DNA from 2 places in the Nocardia sp. NPDC056564 genome. Region 2 is predicted to be linked to the other one. Evidence: riboswitches for the same ligand, from Rfam matches in the RefSeq annotation. Region 2 holds a riboswitch; the other holds the start of a gene.
The links. A riboswitch is a leader RNA that binds a small molecule or an ion and turns the genes downstream of it on or off. The one in region 2 is predicted to bind thiamine pyrophosphate.
Positions count from the first base shown of each region.

Region 1: it holds a riboswitch for thiamine pyrophosphate, as region 2 does, so the genes downstream of both, thiC (phosphomethylpyrimidine synthase ThiC) here and ACFQ9K_RS26380 (purine-cytosine permease family protein) in region 2, are expected to answer to the same signal.

Region 1 is NZ_JBHTUR010000007.1:75,199-87,057, forward strand. It holds gene ACFQ9K_RS19320 (hypothetical protein) at 1-27, shown strand, start outside; gene ACFQ9K_RS19325 (hypothetical protein) at 166-1,032, shown strand; gene thiC (phosphomethylpyrimidine synthase ThiC) at 1,099-2,748, opposite strand; TPP riboswitch at 2,740-2,849, opposite strand; gene ACFQ9K_RS19335 (VOC family protein) at 2,916-3,392, opposite strand; gene ACFQ9K_RS19340 (lipase family protein) at 3,519-4,922, opposite strand; gene ACFQ9K_RS19345 (TetR/AcrR family transcriptional regulator) at 5,021-5,710, shown strand; gene fahA (fumarylacetoacetase) at 5,777-6,958, opposite strand; gene ACFQ9K_RS19355 (homogentisate 1,2-dioxygenase) at 6,955-8,151, opposite strand; gene ACFQ9K_RS19360 (TetR/AcrR family transcriptional regulator) at 8,330-8,956, opposite strand; gene ACFQ9K_RS19365 (acyl-CoA dehydrogenase family protein) at 9,140-11,062, shown strand; gene ACFQ9K_RS19370 (oxygenase MpaB family protein) at 11,157-11,859, shown strand, end outside.
Region 2 is NZ_JBHTUR010000011.1:191,647-203,505, forward strand. It holds gene ACFQ9K_RS26350 (cystathionine gamma-synthase) at 1-358, opposite strand, end outside; gene ACFQ9K_RS26355 (acyl-CoA dehydrogenase family protein) at 544-1,719, shown strand; gene ACFQ9K_RS26360 (DUF6401 family natural product biosynthesis protein) at 1,925-2,293, shown strand; gene ACFQ9K_RS26365 (hypothetical protein) at 2,360-3,232, opposite strand; gene ACFQ9K_RS26370 (DUF4254 domain-containing protein) at 3,585-4,019, shown strand; gene ACFQ9K_RS26375 (AbrB family transcriptional regulator) at 4,047-5,180, opposite strand; TPP riboswitch at 5,437-5,552, shown strand; gene ACFQ9K_RS26380 (purine-cytosine permease family protein) at 5,549-6,937, shown strand; gene ACFQ9K_RS26385 (DUF72 domain-containing protein) at 6,954-7,760, shown strand; gene ACFQ9K_RS26390 (cystathionine beta-synthase) at 7,821-9,212, opposite strand; gene ACFQ9K_RS26395 (hypothetical protein) at 9,322-9,801, shown strand; gene ACFQ9K_RS26400 (SGNH/GDSL hydrolase family protein) at 9,900-10,790, shown strand; gene ACFQ9K_RS26405 (acetyl-CoA C-acetyltransferase) at 10,831-11,859, shown strand, end outside.

The DNA of each region.
Region 1 (11,859 bases), on a different contig from region 2:
TACGCCGCTTTCGTGTGGGAAGCGTGACAAGGGCGGCCCTGCCGGATTCACGTCGTCGCGACCAGTAAGAGATAAACCTTTCGCGCGGGCGAAACTCGCTCCCGGTATAGAACATATGTTCGATAGAATGGAGGTCGATAGGTACCCTACCGGGAGCGAGGGGTCATGCGGGAGTCGTCCTCGGGGTTATTGAAGTTGCTGGTCAACGAGGTTGCGGTGCGGCATGGGTATGGGTGCGAGGAGGCGGGCGGGGAGTTCGTGTTCGCCCGGCGCGGGGGCGGCCGGGTGGTCTTGCCGTGTACCCGATTGGAGCGGCGGGTCGCCCGGGCGCCGCGGCAGCTGTGGTCGACGATCGTCGAGGATCGACTGGATACGCAGATCACGGACCTGGCCGCCGGGCATCTCGACATGTCGCGACTGGAGTCGGTGCGGTCGATGCTGCGGACCCGGCTGTGTTCGGCGCGGACCAGGGGGCTGATCAACGACGTGCGCCGATTGGTGGCGCCGGGACTGTTGCAGCGGGTGCTGATCGACTTCGGCGACATCATGGCGCCGGTGACCTACACCAACGTACAGCGGTGGGGCGCACGGGAATCGGATCTGTTCGCGATCGCCGAGCGCAACACCCAGGCCGAGGGTGGGCTCGACCTGATGACCGCCGATATCGACGGCATGGATGATGTCGATATCCAAATGCTCTACGGGGCATCGGATTTCGTCACCGCGCACGTGCGATGGCTGGACGACTATCCGGTGGTCGGTCCGTGGGGCGCGCTGCTCGTCATTCCGGGCCACACCCACCTGCTGGTCCATCCGATCACCGGACCGACGGTGTTCGCGGGAACCAGCCTGCTCGCCGAACTCCTTGTCGCGGGGGAGCTTCGGTCACGGCCGGTCAGCCGCTCGATCTACTGGTGGCGCAACCGAATCGCCATCGATATCGCCGCCACCATTCAGGGCAGTGGCGAGTCGATGGAGGTGGTACCGGCCGATCACCTCGAGTCGCTGCTCGAGATCATGCGCCGGGACTGAGCCGTCCGGTTCCCGCCCGCAGGGGGTGCGGGAACCGGACGCGTTGCCGGACAGTCGAATCGGGCCCTACGTGACGATCGGCAGATACACCGCGTTGCCGCTGTCTGCGAACTCGGCGGACTTCTCCGCCATCCCGGCCTCGATCGCCTCGACATCGGTCAGCCGGTTGCGTTCCGCGTACTCGCGCACATCCGCGGAGATGCGCATCGAGCAGAACTTCGGCCCGCACATGGAGCAGAAGTGCGCGGTCTTGGCCGGCTCGGCGGGCATGGTCTCGTCGTGGTACTCCCGCGCCGTGTCCGGATCCAGCGACAGCGCGAACTGGTCGCGCCAGCGGAATTCGAACCGGGCCTTGGACAATTCGTTGTCCCGGTCCTGCGCGTGCGGGTGCCCCTTGGCCAGGTCGGCGGCGTGCGCGGCGATCTTGTAGGTGATCACGCCGACCTTGACGTCGTCCCGGTTGGGCAGCCCGAGGTGCTCCTTGGGGGTGACGTAGCAGAGCATGGCGGTGCCCGCCTGCGCGATGATCGCGGCGCCGATGGCCGAGGTGATGTGGTCGTAGGCGGGCGCGATGTCGGTGGCGAGCGGGCCGAGGGTGTAGAACGGCGCCTCCTCGCACAGCTCCTCCTCCAACCGCACGTTCTCCACGATCTTGTGCATCGGCACGTGCCCGGGGCCTTCGATCATCACCTGCACGCCAAAGGATTTCGCGATCTTCGTCAGTTCGCCGAGGGTGCGCAGCTCGGCGAACTGCGCCTCGTCGTTGGCGTCGGCGATCGACCCTGGCCGCAGCCCGTCGCCGAGGGAGAAGGTCACGTCGTACTTCGCCAGGATCTCGCACAGCTCGGCGAAGTGGGTGTACAGGAACGACTCCTGGTGATGCGCCAGACACCAGGCGGCCATGATGGATCCGCCGCGCGAGACGATCCCGGTGACCCGCTTGGCGGTCAGCGGCACGTAGCGCAGCAGCACGCCCGCGTGCACGGTCATGTAGTCCACGCCCTGCTCGCACTGCTCGATCACGGTGTCGCGGTAGATCTCCCAGGTGAGCTTGGTCGGATCGCCGTTCACCTTCTCCAGCGCCTGGTAGATCGGCACGGTGCCGACCGGGACGGGGGAGTTGCGCAGGATCCACTCGCGGGTCTCGTGGATGTTCTTGCCGGTGGACAGGTCCATGATGGTGTCGGCGCCCCAGCGGGTGGCCCACACCATCTTCTCCACCTCCTCGGCGATCGAGGAGGACACGGCCGAGTTACCGATGTTCGCGTTGATCTTCACCAGGAACTTCTTGCCGATGATGGTCGGCTCGAGTTCCGGATGCTTGTGATTGGCCGGAATCACCGCGCGACCGAGGGCGACCTCGTCGCGCACCAGCTCGGGCGACACTCCTTCGCGAGCGGCGATGAAGCGCATTTCGGGTGTGATGATGCCCTGCCGAGCCCAGGCCAGCTGGGTCGGCGGTCCCTCCACCTCGGGCTTTGCCCAGGTATCGCGCAATTTCGGCAGGCCCGACTCCAGATCGATCGTGGCCGTGTCGTCGGTGTACGGGCCGGAGGTGTCGTAGACGTCGAAATGCTCGCCGTTCGTCAGATTGACCCGACGGACCGGAATACGCAGCCCGTCCACCTCGGTGTAGTGCTTGACACTGCCTTCGATGGGTCCGGTGGTGACGGTGTCGATGATCTCGGATCCGTCTGTGGACGTAGCAGTAGCCATGATCGTTCCTCCCTACGCCGGCATTACCCGGTCAGGTTCATACGGTCGACGGCCCTAGCCGTCCTCTCAGCCCGCTGGTGCGAGCCCCCGTTGGCGTGTGAAATTTTCCAGGCCGAGACTACCTGCCTTTCCCGGGGGTTCGCCCCATGATCGGATGAAGACCCACGTCACTTGCCGTGGTAGGCGTCGCGCAGCTGTTGCAGCACGATCTTCTTCATCCCGAACATCGCCCGCATCGCGCGGTTCACCGCCTCCCGGTCATCGCCGGTGACCAGCTCGGTCGCCTCGGCCGGCCAGATCTGCCACGGCACGCCGTATTTGTCGTTCAGCCAACCGCATTCGATCTCTTGCCCGCCATCGGCCAGCAACGCGGTCCACAGCCGGTCCACCTCCTCCTGTCCGTCACAGTTGACCAATAGCGACATGGCATGGGTGTAGTGGTATTCGCCGCCGCCGTTGATCGCGGTGAACTTCTGGCCGTTGAGTTCGAAGTCGACGGTGATGGCCAGATCGGCAGGCCGGTTGGTCGCTTCGGGGTGGTACTGCACGTCGGTGATCTTGGAGTCGGCGAACAGCGAGCAGTAGAACTCGGCGGCTTCCTCCGCCTGGGTGTCGAACCACAGATTGGTGACGATCTTTTGCATGGCGATCCTCCTGGCCGGTGTCGGTATATCCGTGCAGACGAGGCGGGCGCCGGGAAATCATCGCTGTGCCGACAAAAGCACGGCCCCCGACCGTGTTCCGGTCGAGGGCCGGGCCAGTGGTGCGGACTAACGCTCGCGTGGTCCGATCGGGAACCCGAGCGCGCCGAAGGTGGCGTTCAGGTTGATCTCGATCTGGGTCAGCAAGGCGTTGAAGTCGGCCAGCATGGACACCACATTGTCGGTGCGGCAGCCGACCTGATCGGGCGCGTTCGGCGCCAGCCTGGCCTTCAGCCAGTTGAGCGTGCCTGCCATGCCGAGCGATGGCAGGCTCAGATGCTCGCTGAGATGGTCGCGGGTGTAGACGACGGACGCGCCGCCGGCGCACCACTGCTGGTTCAGCCGGTCATTGGTCCACACCGGAACCGCCTCGTCGAAGACGCCCTGGTACAGGAAGATCGGGGCGGTGGGGATATTGCGGCCGAGCACCGTTTGCTCGAAGGTCTCCTTGATCTCCGGAACCTGGAGGAAGTCCGGAATCGGGATGGTCAGCAGCCGGCCGTAGTCGACGAACATCTGGGTGAGCGCGTTGCGCGGCAGGCATTGCCGCTCGGTCCGGTCCATCAGCGCCCGGCCCTCGGGCGTCAGATACCGATCGGCCGCCTCCTTGAACTTCGGATAGGCCTTGCGCAGCGAGGAAATGCCGATGCCGATCAGCGAGGAGAACATCGACCCGTTGACGTGCAGCAGCGACACCACGTCCGAGGTGGGCGAGCCCATGGCGATGCCCTTGACGTTGAGTTCCGGCGCGTAGGTCGGCTGCATTTCCGCCGCCCACCCCGAGCCCATGCCGCCGCCGGAGAAGCCCCACATGGCGACCGGGGTATTCGCGCCGTCCAGCCCGAGCGGCTGGAAACCTTCGGCGGCGCGGATGCCGTCGAGGGTCATGTAGCCGGGTTCCTTCGGCACCGTGAGGTGCCCGTCGAGCCCCTCGTAGTCCGGCACCGAGATCGCCCAGCCCTGGCTGATCAGTCCGGCGATCGCGATCAGCTCGCTTTGCGAGTGGATGCCCTCGAGGCCGGCCAGACCCGAACCCTGTTGCAGCACATACGACGGCGAGCAGTCGTTGCTGGCGCTGTCGTAATAGAACTGGAGTGAGACCAGCGGGCGGGAACGGTTCGGGTCGGCGCCCGCGGGCAGGATGACCGTGGTGACAGCGACGGTGGGCTGGTCGTTGAGATCGGTGGTGCGGTAGAGCAGCTGCCAGGAACGCACATTCAGCGGCAGCACGGTCAGGACCGCCAGGTGCACCTCGCGGGACCGGAGAATCGCGCCCGGCGCCTGGTCGGCGAATCCTTCGGGCGGTCGATAGAACGAGTCGTCCTGCGGGAGCGGCACCGCCGCGGCGGGCGCGGGCACGACCGCGCCGGTCAGCAGCACGGTGGCCATGGCGAACGCCACGGCCACCAGCACTGCCACCGAACGTATTCCGGGCCGCGGGCGGCCGGTCGGATCACCAGTGATCACTGACACGTATGCGTCCTTCCTCATCAAGGTGACAGCGATTACAACACGGGAACCTGTTACTAACAAGAACTCTTTCTAAACGGCATCGAGCTATGGTCGAGGGTATGACCCGCAGCAAATCCGCCGCGCGGCCTGCCGAGGGGCAGGCCCGTCGCCGGATCCGTGGACTCGACGCCGAACAGCGCAGCGCACAGCGGCGCAATCAACTGCTCGACGCGGCCACCGAACTGTTTGCCGAGCACAGCTATTCGGGGACATCGATCGAGCAGATCTGCCAGCGCGCCTATGTCGGAACCAAAGGGTTCTACGACCATTTCGAGAGCAAGGAAGCGTGCTACATCGCGCTGCTCCAGCAACTCACCGCGCAGATCCAGCAACGGGTGATCGCCGGCGCCGTCGCGGCCGCCGAACTGTCCTGGCCGGAGCGGGCCGAGCCGGTGCTCGCCGCGTTCGTGCACGCCATCGCCGACGACCCGCGCCTGGCGAAGGTGACTTTCGGTGAGGCGGGCGGTATTTCGCCGACGGTCGAGCGGATCCGGCGCAGCAACCGGCGCTGGTCGGCGGCGTTCCTGGACCGGGAGTGGTCCGGGGAACCGGCCGCGGAGCCGCGCGTGCAGCGGGCTCGGCTGGCATTGGCGCTGGCCACCATCGGCGGCATGTTCGAGCTGGTCGCGGACTGGCTGCACCATCACGACGACGGTGGCACGCCGGACGGCGTCGACACGCTCATCGAGGATCTCACCGGGTTCATCGCGGTGGTGTACGCCGGCCGGGGAGTCGTTGCGGGACAGTAGGTTCAGCGCGGACGGCGCGAGCGGGCCCGATCGATGCGGCCCGGCTCGCGCCGCTGCGTGGTCCGGTTATCCGCGCGGACGCGCGGGGCGGATCCGGCCCCGGACTTCGCCGAGACCGATGCGTCGCGCGTCCGGGCCGGGCGCGGACGCGGTGATGACCACCTCGTCGCCGTCCTCCAGGAAGGTGCGCTTCTGGCCGTTGACCAGGATGGGTTCGCTTCCGCCCCAGGACAGTTCGATGAACGAGCCGCGCTGATCGGGATCCGGCCCGGAGATGGTGCCGGACGCGTACAGGTCCCCGGTGCGGGTGCTCGCGCCGTTCGCGGTCAGGTGGGCCAGCATCTGCGCGGGTGACCAGTACATCCGGGAGAACGGCGGGTGCGCGACCGGCTCGCCGTTCCAGGCCACCGTCAGGTCGATGTCGAGCCCCCACGGCTCCTTTTCCTGCAGGTAGGGCAGGGGTTGCGGGTTCTGCTCGGGGGTGGGCACCCGCGCGGATTCCAGCGCGGCCAGCGGCGTGACCCAGGGTGAGATCGACGTCGCGAAGGACTTGCCCAGGAACGGGCCGAGCGGCTGGTACTCCCAGGCCTGGATGTCGCGGGCGGACCAGTCGTTGACCAGCGTCACCCCGAATACCCGCTCGGCGAACTCGCCGGTCGGCACCGGATCGCCGAGCTCGGAGCCGACCCCGACCAGGAAGCCGAGCTCGGCCTCGATGTCGAGTCGACGCGAGGGACCGAAATCCGGTGTGCCCGAATCGGTTCGGCGCTGTCCGTGGGGTCGGACCACCTCGGTGCCGGACACCACCACGGTACCTGCCCGGCCGTGGTACCCGACCGGCAGGTGCCGCCAGTTCGGCAGCAGCGGCTCGCTGTCCGGGCGGAACAGGCGGCCGAGGTTGGTCGCATGGTCGAGGCTGGCATAGAAGTCGACGTAGTCGCCGATCGGCACCGGCAGGCCGAGTCGCACGTCGGTCAGCTTATGCACTGCGGCACTGTCGATTTCGCTGTCGACCAGCTCGCGGACGCGCTCGCGCAGTTCCCGCCAGCGGCGCGGGCCGCGGGCCATGAGCGCGGCCAGGCTCGGTTCGCCGAACTCCGGATCGTCCAGTGCGGTCGCGAGATCGATGACGGAATCGCCCAATCGGGTTCCGACGCGGTAGTTCTGGCCTTCGGGAGCGAACACGCCGTAGGGCAGGTTGTCCGCACCGAACAGCGAATCGCCGGGTACTTCGACACGAGTCTTCACGCGGGCCCCCGGCCGGACCAGGTCCACGCGTAGGCCGGATCCTCGCAGGCGAGGGCGCCCTCGCCGAGTTCCAGCGGACGGAACGTGTCCACCATGACGGCCAGCTCGTCGAAGTAGTCGAGCCCGATGCTGCGCTCGTAGGCGCCGGGCTGCGGGCCGTGCGCGTAGCCGCCCGGGTGCACCGACACCGAGCCCTGCGCGATCCCGGATCCCTTGCGCGCCTCGTAGTTTCCGCCGCAGTAGAACATGATCTCGTCGGAGTCCACGTTGGAGTGGTAGTACGGCACCGGGATCGACAGCGGGTGATAGTCGACCTTGCGCGGCACGAAATTACAGACCACGAAGTTGGTCCCCTCGAAGGCTTGATGGGCCGGCGGCGGCTGATGGATGCGGCCGGTGATCGGTTCGAAGTCGCTGATGTTGAAGGTGATCGGGTACAGGCAGCCGTCCCAGCCGACCACGTCGAACGGGTGCGTGGCGTAGATCAACCGGGTGCCGACGACCTTGCCGCCGGGCCGGTGCTTGACCAGCACCTCCACGTCGGTGCCGGTCGCGGTCAGCGTCTCGGCCGGGCCGTGCAGGTCGCGTTCGCAGTAGGGGGCGTGCTCGAGCAGCTGGCCGAACTTCGACAGGTACCGCTTCGGCGGGGTGATGTGGCTGGACGCCTCGATCACGTACGCGCGCAACGGTTCCTGCCCGGTGGGCAGCCAGCGGTGGGTGGTCGCGCGCGGGATGAGCACCTGGTCGCCCTGGCGCGCGGGCACCGGGCCGAACACCGTTTCGAGCACGGCCGCACCGGATTCCACGTAGACCAGCTCGTCGCCGATCGCGTTGCGGTACAGCGGGGACACACCCTTGGCCACGACGTAGGAGATGCGCACATCGGCATTGCCGAGGATCAGGCGTCGTCCGGTCACCGCGTCGGTGCGGGCGGGGGTGTCGTCCGGGAACAGCTCGGGCAACCGCAGATGCCGATGCCGCAGTGGATGATTCGGGGTAGTCGTCTGGTCGGGCAGCTCCCACACCGTCGAGTCGACGATCGCGGGCGGCAGCCCGCGGTGGTAGAGCAGCGACGAATCGCCGGAGAAGCCCTCCTCGCCCATCAGCTCCTCGTAGTAGAGCTGTCCCTGCTCATCCCGATGTTGTGTATGCCGTTTCGGCGGCACCGCTCCTACCTGTCGATAGAACGCCATGACCGCACCTCCTGCCTGGCTTGTGGCCTGGTTCAACTGGTCACCATCGTAGTGATGGCCGGTCGGGCGCAGTGGCGGAATCCACCCCCGACGGGGCGAATTCTGCCGGAACATCGCGGCATCGGGAGGCATTTCGACTAGCTGTTCGGCAAGTAGCCGACTATTTGTCAGGACGGCGTCAGGCGTGCCGCAGCGCGCGGTACACCGCCGCGCCGACGAAGGCGCCGAGATCGGCCGCGGTCCAGTCGCCGTCGTCCGCGAGCAGGGTACGCACCGCGCCCTCACCTGCGGAAACCCACAACTCGACGAGCACGGGCAGCTTGCGTTCCGGATCCTCGGTGCCCCAGGCGCGCAGGGTCGGCCGCAGCAGCGTGCTGCACCGTTCGATGGCCAGGGCGCGGCCGCGGCCGAACGAATCCGCAACGGCCGGATCGGGATTGCCGTACAGCAGGCGCCACGCGTCCGGGCGGGCGGCCGCCTTGTCCAGCAGGGCGCGGAAGCCCTCGATGAACACGGTCTCGCCCGCGTCGACGTCGCGGCGGCGCATCACCCCGAGCAGGTCGTCGACCAGGTAGCTCTCCTCGCGCTGGATCAGCGCCTCGATCAGCTCGACCCGATCGGCGAAGCAGGCGTAGACGACCGGCCTGGTCACGTTCATCCGCTCGGCGATGGCGGCCATGGTGACCGCCGCGATGCCGTGCTCGACCGCGATGGCCAGCGCGGTGTCCAGCACCTGGGGGCGGCGGCGCTCCGGGCCGAGGTGCGGCGCCCGTTGTCGCGGCTGTACGGCCGAATCGCTACCCATGGGCACCAACATAGCAGCGTGCGTTGCCGGGTTCTGGCTGGTCCGACGCTTGTAGATCAACTTCCTACGTGTGTGAAGGTTAATGCTACAGTCGTGCATGAAGTCGGCCGGAGACGGTCGGCTGCCCTTGTCGAGCGACCTGTCCGCAGGCGCGAGCGCGAAGCCACGGCCGAGGAGCCAGCGATGACCGAAACCCTGTTCAACCCGAAGACCTGCGAGTTTGCCGAGTTCGACACCGAGACCCGGCGGCTGCTGCGCGCGACCGTCGACTGGTTCGAGGCGCGCGGCAAGGCGGTGCTCAAGCAGGAGGATCGGGATCGGGTCTGGTACACCGAGTTCCTCGATTTCGTGAAGCGCGAGGGCGTCTTCGCGACCTTCCTCACCCCGGCCGCCGAGGCCGGCGGCGATCCGAACAAGCGCTGGGATACCGCCCGGATCGCGATGATGAGCAAGATCCTCGGCTTCTACTCCATGCAGTACTGGTACGTCTGGCAGGTCAGCATCCTCGGCCTCGGGCCGATCTGGCAGAGCGACAACGCCGCGGCCAAGCGGCGGGCGGCCGCGCTGCTGGATTCCGGCGAGATCTTCGCGTTCGGCCTGTCCGAGAAGGAGCACGGCGCCGACGTCTACTCCACCGACATGGTGGTCGAGCCGCAGCCGGGCGGCGGCTATCGGGCCACCGGCGGCAAGCACTACATCGGCAACGGCAACCAGGCCGCGCTGGTCTCGGTGTTCGGGCGGCGCTCGGACAAGCCGATCATCGACAGCGCCAAGGCGCTGGACAGCAAACCGACGCAACAGGATTACGAGGGCTACCTGTTCTTCCTCGCGGACAGCCGGCACGAGAACTACCACCTGCGCGGCAATGTCGTCGACGGCCAGATGTACGTGGCCGCTTTCGATCTCGACGGATATCCGGTGGCCGAGGCGGACATCCTGCATCGCGGCGAGGCGGCCTTCCATGCGGCGATGAACACGGTCAATGTCGGCAAGTTCAACCTCGGGTTCGGTGCCGTCGGCGCGTGTGAACACGCCTACTACGAGGCCATTACGCACGCGGAGAACCGAATCCTGTTCGGGCACAGGGTGACCGAGTTCCCGCAGGTGCAGGCGCTGATGACCGACTCGTACGCGCGGCTGATGGCGATGAAGCTCTACAGCGAGCGGGCCATCGACTACATGCGTTCGGCCTCCCCGGCGGACCGGCGCTACCTGCTGTTCAACGCGATCGAGAAGATGACCGTCACCCGGCAGGGGCAGCGGATCATCGAGGACCTCGCGGACGTGATCGCCGCTCGCGGCTTCGAAAAGGACATGTACTTCCCGATGGCCATGCTCGGGTTGTTCGGGCTGCCGCGGCTCGAGGGCACGGTGCACGTGAACATGGCGCTGTCGCTGAAGTTCATGGCCAACTTCATGTTCCATCCCGCCGACGCCGGGCTGGGCGCGCTGCGATTCCTGCCCGGCGCGGGTTCCGCGCCGAAGGGCACGGTGCGCGCGGTCTCCGGCGCGCTGAGCTGGTCGAGTCGCAGGCTCGCGCCGCGGGCCGGCGCCGCGGTGCCCAAGCTGCGCGCCGAATTCGCCGGTGCCGCATACGCTCCGGTGCCCACCCGGCGCGACGCCGCCGACGACGAGTTCCTGTTCCGGCAGGGACCGAGCAGCGGCCTCGGCCGCATCCGCTTCACCGACTGGCGCGCGGTCTTCGAGAAGTTCGCCCACGTACCGAACGTCGCGGTGTTCCTGGAGCAGGCACTCGCCTTCCAAACCTTGCTCGCCGCAGCGCCGCCCACGGCCGCGCAGCAGCGCGACGTCGACTTCCTCTTCGCCCTCGGCGAGCTGTTCACCGCCCTGCCCTACGCGCAGCTCATCCTCGAACAAGCCGAGATCGAGGGCACCGGCCCCGCCCTGCTCGACCAGATCTTCGACAACTTCGTCCGCGAGTTCGCCAAGCACGCCCTCACGCTGCACACCAAGCCCACCGCCACCAAGCCCCAGCAAACCCGCGCCCTCGACCTGATCCGCCGCCCGGTCGCCGACCGCGCCCGCTTCGAGCAGGTCTTCGCCCAGGCCCGAGCCCTCGCCGGCACCTACGAGATGAACCCGTAAAAGTACCGTTTAACTGCGGTTATAGTAAATGCTACACTGGTGTATGAATGCACCGGTGTAGACCGAGCCGTCCGTCGTGCAAAGGAGCAAGACGATGACAACGCACTCCACGCGTCCGCAATTCGACGCACCGGCGCGGACCATCCGTGAGGTCGACTACGGCTTCTTCGGTCCCGGCTCGCCGACCTGGAAGGTGTGGACCCACGCCACCGCCGTGATCGGCTTCCAGCGCTCCGTCGTGCTCGAGCACTTCGACCCCGCGCTCACCGCCGCGGTCGCCGACGTGCAGGGCATCTACACCGACCCGCGCGGACGGCTCGACCACACCTTCGCCTACTTCCTCATCGCGGCCGTCGCTGACAGTCGCATGGCGATCGAGGCGTCCGAGCACCTGATGAAGGTGCACGCGCAGGCCACCGGCATCGAGCCGATCAGCGGAAAGCGCTACAGCGCAAACAATCCCGACTCGCAACTGTGGATCCACGTCACCGGCTGGCACTCGGTGCTGAAGTGCTACGAGGTCTACGGCCCCGGCCCGCTCACCCCCGCCGAGGAACAGCGCTACTGGGCCGAATGCGTGATCGCCGCCGAACTGCAAACCTGCAAGCCCGCTGACGTTCCGGCCTCGCGCGCCGAGGTCCGCGACTACTTCGCCGCCATGCGCCCCAAGCTCTGCACCTCCGAACGAGCGCACCGGGGCATGCACTACCTCCTGCACACCCCGTTCGACCGCGGCGTCAAACTCTGGTCCGGCAGCCGCCTGGTGGCCCCCGCCGCCATCGCCACCCTCCCTCGAT
Region 2 (11,859 bases):
CGATGCCCCACTGGCTGAACACCTTGTCGATCAGCCGGAAGGTGCCGCCGTACGCGTCGTCCGGGATGACGATGTGATCACCGGGACGCAAGGTGGCGCGAATGGCACAGTCGGTGGCGGCCATGCCGGACGCGAACGCCCGGCCGTAGGTGCCGGATTCGAGCGCGGCGAGGTTCGCTTCCAGCGCGGACCTGGTCGGGTTGCCGGTGCGCGCGTACTCGAAACCGCCGCGCAGGCCGCCCACCCCGTCCTGGGCGAACGTCGAACTCGCGTAGATGGGCACGTTGACCGCGCCGGTCTGCGGATCGGGATCGAATCCCGCGTGCACGGCCCTAGTGGAGAACCCCAGCTCACTCATGACCTCAGCCTAATCAGGGGCGATTTCCGAGCAACCCCCTGGTCGGGTCGCGTCGACGTTCTGCGCACGAATCCGACCCAGCACCGATCTAGTTACGCAGCTAGGACGTGTAGGCCGGAAATTTTCTCCCGAGAACCTCACCAGACCCCGATCTCACCGGCACCCTTCCCATTTACGCTTAGCCCATGGTGACTGTGGAAGAACTGTTCGCGATCGACTCCCTGCTGTCCGACGATGAGCGCGAGATCCGCGATGCCGTCGCGACCTTCGCGAATCAACGCTTGCGACCGCACATCGCGGACTGGTTCGAGGAGGGCACCTTCCCGGCTCGCGAACTCGCGCCGCAGCTGGGCGAGGTCGGGCTGCTCGGCATGCATCTCGAGGGTTACGGCTGCGCGGGCATGTCGGCGACGATGTACGGCCTGGCCTGCCAGGAGCTGGAGGCGGTCGACTCCGGCGTGCGCAGCATGGTGTCGGTGCAGGGATCGCTGGCGATGACCGCGATCCACAAGTACGGCTCGGAGGAGCAGAAGCAGCAGTGGCTGCCGGAGCTGGCGGCCGGCCGCGCGCTCGGCTGCTTCGGGCTCACCGAACCCGACTTCGGCTCCAACCCCGGCGGCATGCGGACCAGGGCCAAGCACGACGGCACCGACTGGGTGCTCAACGGCTCGAAGATGTGGATCACCAACGGCTCGGTGGCCGATGTCGCGGTGGTCTGGGCGCAGACCGAGGACGAGGGCAAGCAGGTCATCCGCGGCTTCCTGGTGCCCACCGGGACGCCGGGGTTCAGCGCGCGCGAGATGCATCGCAAGCTGTCGCTGCGCGCCTCGGTGACCGCCGAACTGGACCTCGACGACGTCCGGCTGCCCGCCGACGCGGTGCTGCCCGAGTCGCGCGGCCTGGCCTCGCCGCTGGGCTGCCTGAGCGAGGCGCGGTTCGGGATCGTCTTCGGCGCGCTCGGCGCGGCCCGCGACTGCCTGGCCTCGACCATCGAATACGCGCGCACCCGCGAGGTGTTCGACAAGCCGCTGGCCGGATATCAGCTGACCCAGGCGAAGCTGGCGGACATGGCGCTGGAGTTCGGCAAGGGGCAGCTGCTCGCGCTGCACCTGGGCCGGCTGAAGGATCGGGGCACGGTGACGCCCGAGCAGGTGAGCGCGGGGAAGTTGAACAGCACCAGGGAGGCCATCAAGATCGCCCGGGAGTGCCGCACCATCCTCGGGGCGAACGGCATCACGCTGGACTATCCGGTGCTGCGGCACGCGAACAACCTGGAGTCGGTGCTCACCTACGAGGGCACGGCCGAGGTGCATCAGCTGGTGCTCGGTCGCGCACTGACCGACGCCAACGCCTTCCGGTAACCGGCGGCCGTCGAGAGAACAGTTCGCCGGCGGACGGTAACTCGATCCATACCGTTCGGTCGTGTTTGTCACTATCAACCGGCGAACTGATTCTCCCCCAAGTCTTTTCGATGCGGACAATTTGCTGGAATCCGCGTTTCCGACAAAACAGACTGGGTGAAGCGTCACAGTTCTATAAAGACTCGCCGATTGCTAGCATAGGAACATGTTTTTGCTCGGCCCCGCGTTGCTCGAAGTGTCGGCACGCAAGATTTTGACCCGCCTGCACAAGACGCACGGGATGCCCGCGCTGGCCGCGGCGGCGGAGCTGCCCGCCCTGTCGGCGGCGCTGGACCAGCACGCGGCGGCCGTGCGCGACATCCTCGAACTCGGCGTCGAGGGCGCCGCGCGGGTGCCGATGAGCGTGCTGCTGGCGGGTTACGCCCGCGGGCTCCTCGATCACGTGCGCGAGGCCGCGGCCGAGCACGGCATGACCGGTGCCGCGCCGAGCGACCTCGGCAGCTGGGCGAACGCCGACTGGCTCCAGTTGCGCCTGGCCGGCGTGTGCCTGCACTCCGCGCAGCAGTTCGCCTGAACCCTTGACAAAAAACGCGTCCGCCGTAGGCAGCAGCCCACGGCGGACGCGTTGTGCCGAGTGCGCTCAGCGGCGCTCGCCCGGATCGCGGTAGCCCATGTACTCACCGGACTGCTCGTACGAGCCGCCGCCCTGCATCGCGCCCTGATCCCACTGCTGCGCGTGCTGACCCTGGCCGCGGGCGGCCTGCTGATCCATCCATAGCTGCTCACGCGAGGCGTCCTCACGACCGCGCGAGTACGCCTCCGCATGCCCCTTGACTGCGGGCATCTCCTCTTCCAGGCCGCTCAGCCAGCCCTCCCAGCGCTGCTGCATCGGCCGGACCATGCCGCCGCCGACACCGACCACCAGGATGCCGCCGATGGTGGCGAGCACGGTGATCAGGATCGGCATGGTGACCGACATGGCCACGCCGATCTGGTTCAGCGCGGCCACGATGCCGACGCCCCAGATGAACACCGCGGCGATCCGGCCGATCATCGCGCCGTAGGACAGCCCGCCGAGCATGTTGCCGACCAGGTCACGCACCGCGGACGCGATCGCACCGGCGATCACCACGATGATGATGGCGACCGCGGCCTTGGGCAGCCAGGACACGATGCCGTCGAGCAGATCGCTCACCGGGTTCGGCCCGAACACGCCGAATCCGAGTTGCAGGGCGATCAGCAGGATCGCGTAGTAGGCCAGCTTCGCCAGCAGATCGGACGCGTCGTAGCGGCTGCGCGACATCATCTGCTTGAGGCCGCCGCGCTCGACCAGGCGGTCGAATCCGAGCCGGTCGAGCACCTTGTCCACGATCGTCGAGACGACCTTCGCGACGATCCAGCCGATGAGCAAGATGACGATGAATCCGGCCAGCTTGGGGACGAACGTGGCCACCGAGCTCCACGCGTCCGAGAACCCCTTCTGGAAATCGATAGCCAAACTGGAGGTGTACATGCCCATCCCTTCGCTATCCGATTACGCCATGGCGGTTGCCGAGGCTGCTTCAAGGCCGGTTATACCCTGGCCACATAACTCGAATCGCTTATTTGCAGACAATTTGCCACATTGCGACTTTCGGCGCGACCGCACCACGATCCGACGCGCGGGGACGTACTCTCTACTCCGGCCACCCGCGACTGGTCGGTCTTCCTCACAACCCGGCCCACGCCATGAGGAGAAGATTGTTACGACCTGTCATCGCGGTGCCATCTCGATGTCACCGACACGCCGAAGTAAGCGGCGCACTCTTGTCTCGGATTCGGCATCAGGGCAATGCCTCCCGCCTGACGTCACCCGGAGGTGCACGATGAAGACCTTGTCAGCCGACCCCTCATTGCCGGATCAACGCGAACTGGTCGCCGCCTTCGGCAGCCGCGCCGGCGATCCGAACACCGACCATCCGCTGATCGACCTCGCCCGCCGGTTGGCCACGCTGCACCGGCAGCGGCCGGGCAATCCGCTCGGCGCCGCCGGAATCGACTGCCGCCGCGCCGAATTGGTCGCCGCCATCGATAACTGGGTGGCGACCCAGCTCCCGCGCCGCAGCTGCACCGAGCACCTGCGCACCGGCTCGCTCGGCGCCACCGTCGATCGCATGGCCGCGGCACACGCGCACGCCAGCCATCTGCTGCACACCGCCGAAAAGGTCTCCGACCTGCGGGTGCACGCGGCGTGGTATCGGCTCGCCGCGTTGGCCGACGAATGGACGGATCTGATCGTGGGCGCGGTGCGAAAAGCGTAGCGGGGCAGGGGGTCCGCGCAGACCGGGTCAGGCCACCAGCTCAGGCTGCGCCAGCTGTAACTGCCGCGCCGAGAACCAGCGCATCGCCTTCGCGAGCAACGGCAGCATCAACACCATCAGCAGCAGCCGCATGCTCTGCACACACGTGATGAGCGGCAAGTTCGCGTCCATCGACTCGGCCGTGGCCAGCACCGCGTTGATGCCGCCGGGCGTGGTGGCGAGGTAGATGTCGGACAGCTCGAGATCGACGAAGGTAGCCACCGCGAAGGCGAGTCCGGCGACGATCGCGGACAACGCGACGATCGTGACCGTCATGCCGGGAATCATCCTGGCCATCTCGCGGACGACGGTCCGGGTGAAGCGAGTTCCGACCTCGAAACCGATGAGCACGAACAGCAGATCCTTGAACAGGTTCGTCGGCGCGTACCCGTGGCTGACGCCCAGCGCGGTCAGCACCGCGGTCATCAGCATCGGCCCGATCAGCGCCGGGCTGGGCAGCCCGAGCCGCCTGCCCAGCTTGGTGCCGATGACGCACAGCATCACCGCGATGGACAACCCGGCGACCTGATCCCCGCGCCCGACGATCATCCAGAACGGCAGATCGGGATTGGTCACCGCGCCGCCGAGCGTCACCTTCTCGTTGCTCAGCCCGCCGCCGCTGTTGCTCAGCAGCGCGCCGAGGGCCGGCGCGCTGACCGCGACCAGCGCGACCCGCAGGTACTGCATGAACGCCACCTGACGCGGATCGGCGTCCATATCGTCGGCCACCGCCACCACCGCCGCGGAACCACCGGCCAGCAGCCCGAGCGTCGCGGTCGGCAGTTCGACGTGCGCGAAGCGGGCGAACACCACCGCGACCAGCAGGCTGATCAACAGCGTCGCCACGGTCACCGCGAGCACCGGAATCAACGCCAGCCCGATGCTCGACAGCAGCGAGATCTCCAGGTAACTGCCCATCAACACACCGAGCATGGACTGCACGCCGCACGACAGCTGGCGGGGCATCGGCGCCGGCAATTTCCCGGCCAATGCGAGGGCGCCGCCGACGACGATCGCGAGAATCATCTGCGGCGCGGGAAAATTCACCCGATCGAGCAACTCGGCCCCGGCAAGCACCGAGGTAAGCAGAGCTACCCAACCGATCACTTGCCTCCGAGTCATACCTCGTGATCCTGGCCCTAGACGGTGAACAGACCGTTACAACTCCGTTATCGCGGTTAACGGCCGGTGTGATCCCGGCCGCAGGACACCAATCCCCAGTTCAGAACGGACATTTCCCAAGCCCTGCGTTGGTTCGTACTCTGCCCGGTTTCCACCATACCGATTCGAGCGAACTTGCAGTTCACAGCGGTTCACCGGCCCCGGAAGCGCGAATCGCACGGACCGCCGAATCGCCACGTGTACTATTCGCCCGAACCACCCCCACCGCGGGAGCTCGGGCAAGGCCGGGCTGAGAGGGCGGACCCCAGCGCTTCGCCGACCGCATGAACCTGTCCGGGTAATGCCGGCGTAGGAAGAGCGTTTCGGGCATGTCTTCATCGACCCTGCACAACTCCGAACGGCACGAGGCCCCCTTCACCCTCGACGAGCCCGCCCCGAAGGTGCTGTCCTTCTGGGACCAGAGCGCATTCTGGGCAAACCTGGGTGTCAGCCTCATCGCCTTCTCCGGCGCGTACACCGTGCTGGCCCCGAATTCCGACGGCGCGCCACAGATTTCCATCTCGGCGGGCATCCTCGCGATGATCGTCGGCACGGTCGTCGGGGGTCTGATGCTCGGCTTGGCAGCCATCCCCGGCGCGAAGACCGGCAAGCCGGCGATGGTCCTGCTGCGCGGCCTGTTCGGCGCGAAACTCAGTTATCTGCCGACCGTTTTGAACATCGCCCAGCTGATCGGCTGGGGCACCTTCGAATTGATCGTGATCGGCGACGCGGCCGACGAACTGTTCGGCGGCGGTCCGCACTGGCTCTACGTGGTGGCCGCCGGCGTGCTCACCACGGCGCTGACCATCTGGCCGCTCGGTTCGGTGCGGCTGCTGCGCCGGTTCGTCACGATCGGCGTGGTGATCGCGCTGATCTGGTTCTACATCCAGTTCTTCCGCACCGGGCTGCCCGATCTGTCGGCCAATCCCGGCCCGCACGGCAGCGGCCCGTTCGGCGCCGACTGGAACCTCTTCTGGATCGCCACCGACGCGGCGCTGGCGGTGTCCATCTCCTGGGTGCCGGTGGCCGCGGACTACACCCGGCACTCGCGCAGCACCGGGTCGGCGTTCGGCGCGGCCAGCGGGGCCTACGCGGTCACCCAGATCGTGGCCTACACGCTCGGCCTGTTCGCGCTGGCCCGAGCGACCGGAGACGGCCAGTACTCGCCGTTCCTCCAGGTGAGTCTGGGCGGCCTGTTCTTCTTCGTGTTCGTGCTGCGCGAGGCGGACCAGTCGTTCGCCAACGTGTACTCCACCGCCGTCTCCATCCAGAACCTGGCGCCGCGCATCGATCGGCGGATCCTGTCGATCGGGCTGGGCGTGCTGATCACGGTGCTGGCGTTGCGGCTGAACATGGCCAACTACTTCGGCTTCCTCGGGCTGATCGGCTCGGTGTTCGTGCCGCTGCTCGGCGTGCTCGTCGCCGACTTCTTCCTGCGCGCGAAGGGCGACTGGAACACCGCCGATGACGCCCCGCCGCGCTGGGGGATGATCCTCGCCTGGCTGGCCGGGCTCTCGGTGTACCAGCTGATCAATCCGGGCGATGCCGGTGTGTGGACCGACTTCTGGGTGCACGTGCAGGAGCTGCTGCACTTCACCAAGCAGGCGTGGATGAGCGCGTCGCTGCTGTCGTTCCTCGCGGCGCTGGTGGTCGCCTGGGCGTTCGGCCGGGTCTCGACGCTCCGGCGTGCCCGGGTAACCGGCGGCGCGTCCGCCTGACTGCCACGATGGAGTGATGGGCGAGATCAGGATCGGCACGTCGGGGTGGGTGTACCCGCCCTGGCGTGGCGTCTTCTACCCCAAGGGGGTGACGCAGAAGCGTGAGCTCGCCTATCTGTCGCAGCAGCTGAACAGCGTCGAGATCAACGGCTCGTTCTATGCGCTGCAACGCCCGTCGAGCTATCAGAACTGGGCGGGTCAGACGCCGGACGATTTCGTGTTCGCGGTGAAGGGCAGCAGGTTCATCACCCACATGAAGCGACTGCGCGACGGCGACGAGTTGCTGGCCAACTTCCTCGCCTCCGGCCTGCTGGCCCTCGGGCCCAAATTGGGCCCGATCCTCTGGCAGCTACCGCCCAACTTCCCGTTCGATCCGGAGGTGCTGGCCGACTTCTTCGGCCACCTCCCGCGCACCACCACGCAGGCCGTGGAAATAGCGAAACAACATGACCATCGGGTGGATCCGGCCTATACGACCACCGACGCGGATCGTCCGCTGCGGCACGCCTTGGAGATCCGGCACCCCAGCTTCGGCACGCCGGAATTCACCGACCTGCTGACCGAACACGGGATCGCCCTCGTAATCGCCGACGCCGCGGGCAAATTCCCGTTGATCGAGGAGGTCACCGCGGACTTCGTCTACCTCCGGCTGCACGGCCACGACGAGCTCTACGTCAGTGGCTACACCGACGAGGGCCTCGACCTGTGGGCCGACAAGATCCGCGCCTGGTCCGCCGACCACGACGTCTACTGCTATTTCGACAACGACGCCAAGGTCATGGCCCCGCGCGACGCCCTGGCCCTGCGCGCCCGCCTCGCGTAGCCGGGGCCCGAGTTCCCGGACCCCGACCGGCCTTCCGCGACAACGGATCTCGTGCGCGACTCAGTGGCCCAGCGTGCCGATGCTCAGGAAGCCGAGCAGGTCGTGCCGGGTGATGACGCCGACCGGCTTACCCTCCTCGACCACCATCAACGCGTCGGTGTCCGACAGCGCCTTGGTCGCCGCGGAGATCGGCTCGCCCGCGCCGATCAGCGGGAACGACGGGCTCATGTGCTTGCCGACCGAATCCGTCAGGTGCGCACGGCCTTCGAACACCGCCGAGAGCAGATCGCGCTCCGAGACGCTGCCCGCGACCTCGCCCGCCATCACCGGCGGCTCCGCGCCGACCACGGGCATCTGCGAGACGCCGTATTCGCGCAGGATCTCGATCGCGTCGCGCAGGGTCTCCGACGGATGGGTGTGCACCAGGTCGGGCAGCTCGCCGGACTTGCCCCGCAGCACGTCGCCGACCAGCGGTTCGACCATGCTGCCGTCCAGCCGCTCGCGCAGGAAGCCGTAGGAGCTCATCCACTGATCGTTGAAGATCTTGGACAGGTAGCCGCGGCCACCGTCGGGCAGCAGCACCACGACCACGGCGTCCGGGTCGCGCTTGGCGACCTCGATGGCCGCGACCACGGCCATGCCGCACGAGCCGCCGACCAGCAGGCCCTCCTCGCGGGCCAGGCGGCGGGTCATGTCGAAGGAGTCCGCGTCGGAGACGGCGATGATCTCGTCCGGGATGGCCGGGTCGTAGGCCGACGGCCAGAAGTCCTCGCCGACGCCCTCGACCAGGTACGGCCGTCCGGTGCCACCGGAATACACCGAGCCCTCGGGATCGGCGCCGATGACCTTCACCTTGCCGCCGGACACCTCCTTGAGGTAGCGCCCGACGCCGGTGATGGTGCCACCGGTGCCGACGCCCGCGACGAAGTGGGTGACCTTGCCCTCGGTGTCGCGCCAGATCTCCGGGCCGGTGGTCTCGTAGTGGCTGTCCGGGCCGCCCGGGTTGGAGTACTGATCCGGCTTCCACGCGCCGTCGATCTCGCCGACGAGACGGTTGGACACGCTGTAGTAGCTGGCCGGATCCTCCGGCGCGACGGCGGTCGGGCACACGACGACCTCGGCGCCGTACGCGCGCAGCACGTTGCGCTTGTCCTCGCTGACCTTGTCCGGGCAGACGAAAACGCAGTGGTAGCCGCGTTGCTGGGCGACCAGGGCGAGACCGACGCCGGTGTTGCCGGAGGTGGGTTCGACGATGGTGCCACCGGGGCGTAGCTGTCCGGACTTCTCCGCGGCGTCGATCATCTTCACCGCGATCCGGTCCTTGGAGCTACCACCCGGGTTCAGGTATTCGATCTTGGCCGCCACCAGTCCGGCGTTCGGGCCTACAACAGAGTTCAACCGGACCAGCGGCGTATTGCCGATGAGGTCCACGACATGGTCGGCGATGCGCATGCGCCCCATAGTTCCAGATGGACCCGATGTGAGTTGGCGCACGCCACGCACAAGCCCGTCCGGCGGGACAAACCGGGATTCCAGCAAACCCCCATTTAGGATCCGAACCATGAAGCAGCCGAACATCGCCAGGGCCGGCGTTGTTCTGGCCGGAGCGGCACTGGCCGCGCTGGTCGGACCGGGCGCGCAGGCGAACGCAGTCACCATCGAATTCCCTCAGGTGCCGACGCTCGCCTACGGCGGCTGGTGCGGGACGACCATTCGCACCTGGGCAGATGTCAGTTCGGCGTGGCCGGGCCGGGCCATCTTCAACATGCGTGCGCTGCCGGTGATCGGCGTCGGCCCCGGCGACTATCCGCTGGCGCCGCTGTGCGAGGTGCACACGATGGTGGACTGGCGCAACACCACCACCGGCGCGGTGGGCCGGTACGAGGACACCATCGTCACCGGCCTGTACGGCAGCGTCCAGTACGCGCTGTTCCAGGACACCGGCCCCGGCCACGTCGAGGTCACGATCAGCACCGACGCGGCGAGTATCCCGGCGCACGGCCGGTTCGACGTTCCGGCTCCGGCTGCCCCGCCTGCGTAAAGTCGGTACATTTCTGATGTGAGCGAGCGTCAGCGAGCGAACCAGGGACACAGCGCGCCTGGGCGCACCGCGGAACCGAGCGGCGGCGAGGTGGAGTCGTGAACGCACCACGCATCGGCTGGCGTACGGCCGCGGTGACCGGTGCCGCAACCGTCCTGGCCGGTTCGGGCACCGGCGCCGCGTGGTGGGTGACCTCTCGACTGTTGATGGCGCAGGCCGGCGCGGCGCGTGGCGTCATCGGCCGCGACACCTCGAAACCCCCTGAAGCGGACGGCATATACACCGCGGGCTGCCTGGCTCCGGAGCGCTGGCGCTCCGGCAAGCAGGCGGATCTGCACCTGATGATCTTCGGTGACTCCACCGCGGCCGGGGTCGGCTGCCTGGTCGCCGACGAGGTGCCCGGCGTGCGCCTGGCCCGCGGCCTGGCGGTGGCTACCGGGCAGCGAATCCGGTTGAGCACCAAGGCGATCTCCGGCGCCACGTCCAAGGGACTGTCCGGTCAGGTCGACGCCATGTTCGTGGCCGGGCCGCCGCCGGACGCCGCGGTCATCCTGATCGGCGCCAACGACATCACCAAGAAGCACTCGGTCCGCGCGTCCGCGCGCAGGCTGGCCGCCGCGGTCGCCCGGCTGCGCACCGCCGACAGCGTGGTCGTGGTCGGCACCTGCCCGAATCTGGGCACGGTGACCGCGATTCCGCAGCCGCTGCGCACGGTCGTGCACAACTGGAGCGTGCGGCTGGCCAAGGCCCAGACGGCGGCCACGGCGGTGGCCGGCGGCCGTCCGGTGCCGATGGGTTATCTGCTCGCGCCGGAGTTCCGCGCGCAACCCGAACTGCTGTTCTCCGCCGACGGCTTCCATCCGTCGGCCGCGGGCTACGAATTGGCCGCCGCGCAACTACTTCCGGTCCTGCTCGAGGCTTTGGCCGAGGTGACCCCGCCTTCCCGTGCTCCGGGACGGGACGTAGATTCGGTAAGAACCCGCGAGTAACAACAGCGGTTCGCACGTTCCTTACGACAAAGGAGTCCTCATGCCTGAGGCTGTCATCGTCTCGACCGCCCGCTCCCCTATCGGCCGGGCGGCCAAAGGATCGCTGGTCGACATGCGGCCCGACGATTTGACCACCCAGATCGTCCGCGCGGCGCTCGACAAGGTGCCCGCCCTGGACCCCGCCCAGATCGATGATCTGATCCTCGGCTGCGGTTCCCCCGGTGGCGAGTCCGGCTTCAACATGGCCAGGATCGTCGCGGTCCAGCTCGGCTACGACTTCGTGCCCGGCACCACCGTGCACCGCTACTGCGCGTCGTCGTTGCAGTCCACCCGGATGGCCTTCCACGCGATCAAGGCCGGCGAGGGTCACGCGTTCATCTCCGCGGGCGTCGAGACCGTGTCCCGGTACAAGAACGGCTCCGCCGACAGCTGGCCGAACACGCAGAACGAGCTCTTCGCCGAGGCGCAGGCGCGCACCGCGAAGGCCGCCGAGGGCGGCGCGGGCGTCTGGCACGATCCGCGCGAGGACGGCCTGATCCCGGACGCCTACATCGCGATGGGCCAGACCGCGGAGAACGTGGCCGGCTTCACCGGCATCACCCGCGAGGAGCAGGACCGCTGGGGCGTCCGGTCGCAGAACCGGGCCGAGGAAGCGATCAAGAACGGTTTCTTCGAGCGCGAGATCACCCCGGTCACGCTGCCCGACGGCTCCGTGGTGTCCAAGGACGACGGCCCGCGCGCCGGGGTCACCTACGAGGCGGTCAGCAAGCTGAAGCCGGTCTTCCGCCCGGACGGCACGGTCACCGCGGGCAACTGCTGTCCGCTCAACGACGGCGCCGCCGCGCTGGTCATCATGAGCGACACCAAGGCCAAGGAACTCGGCCTGACCCCGCTGGCCCGCATCGTGTCCACCGGCGTCTCCGGCCTGTCCCCGGAGATCATGGGCCTCGGCCCGATCGAGGCGTGCAAGCGCGCGCTCGCGCTGGCGGGCAAGTCGATCGACGACATCGACCTGGTCGAGATCAACGAGGCGTTCGCGGTGCAGGTGCTCGGCTCGGCCCGCGAGCTG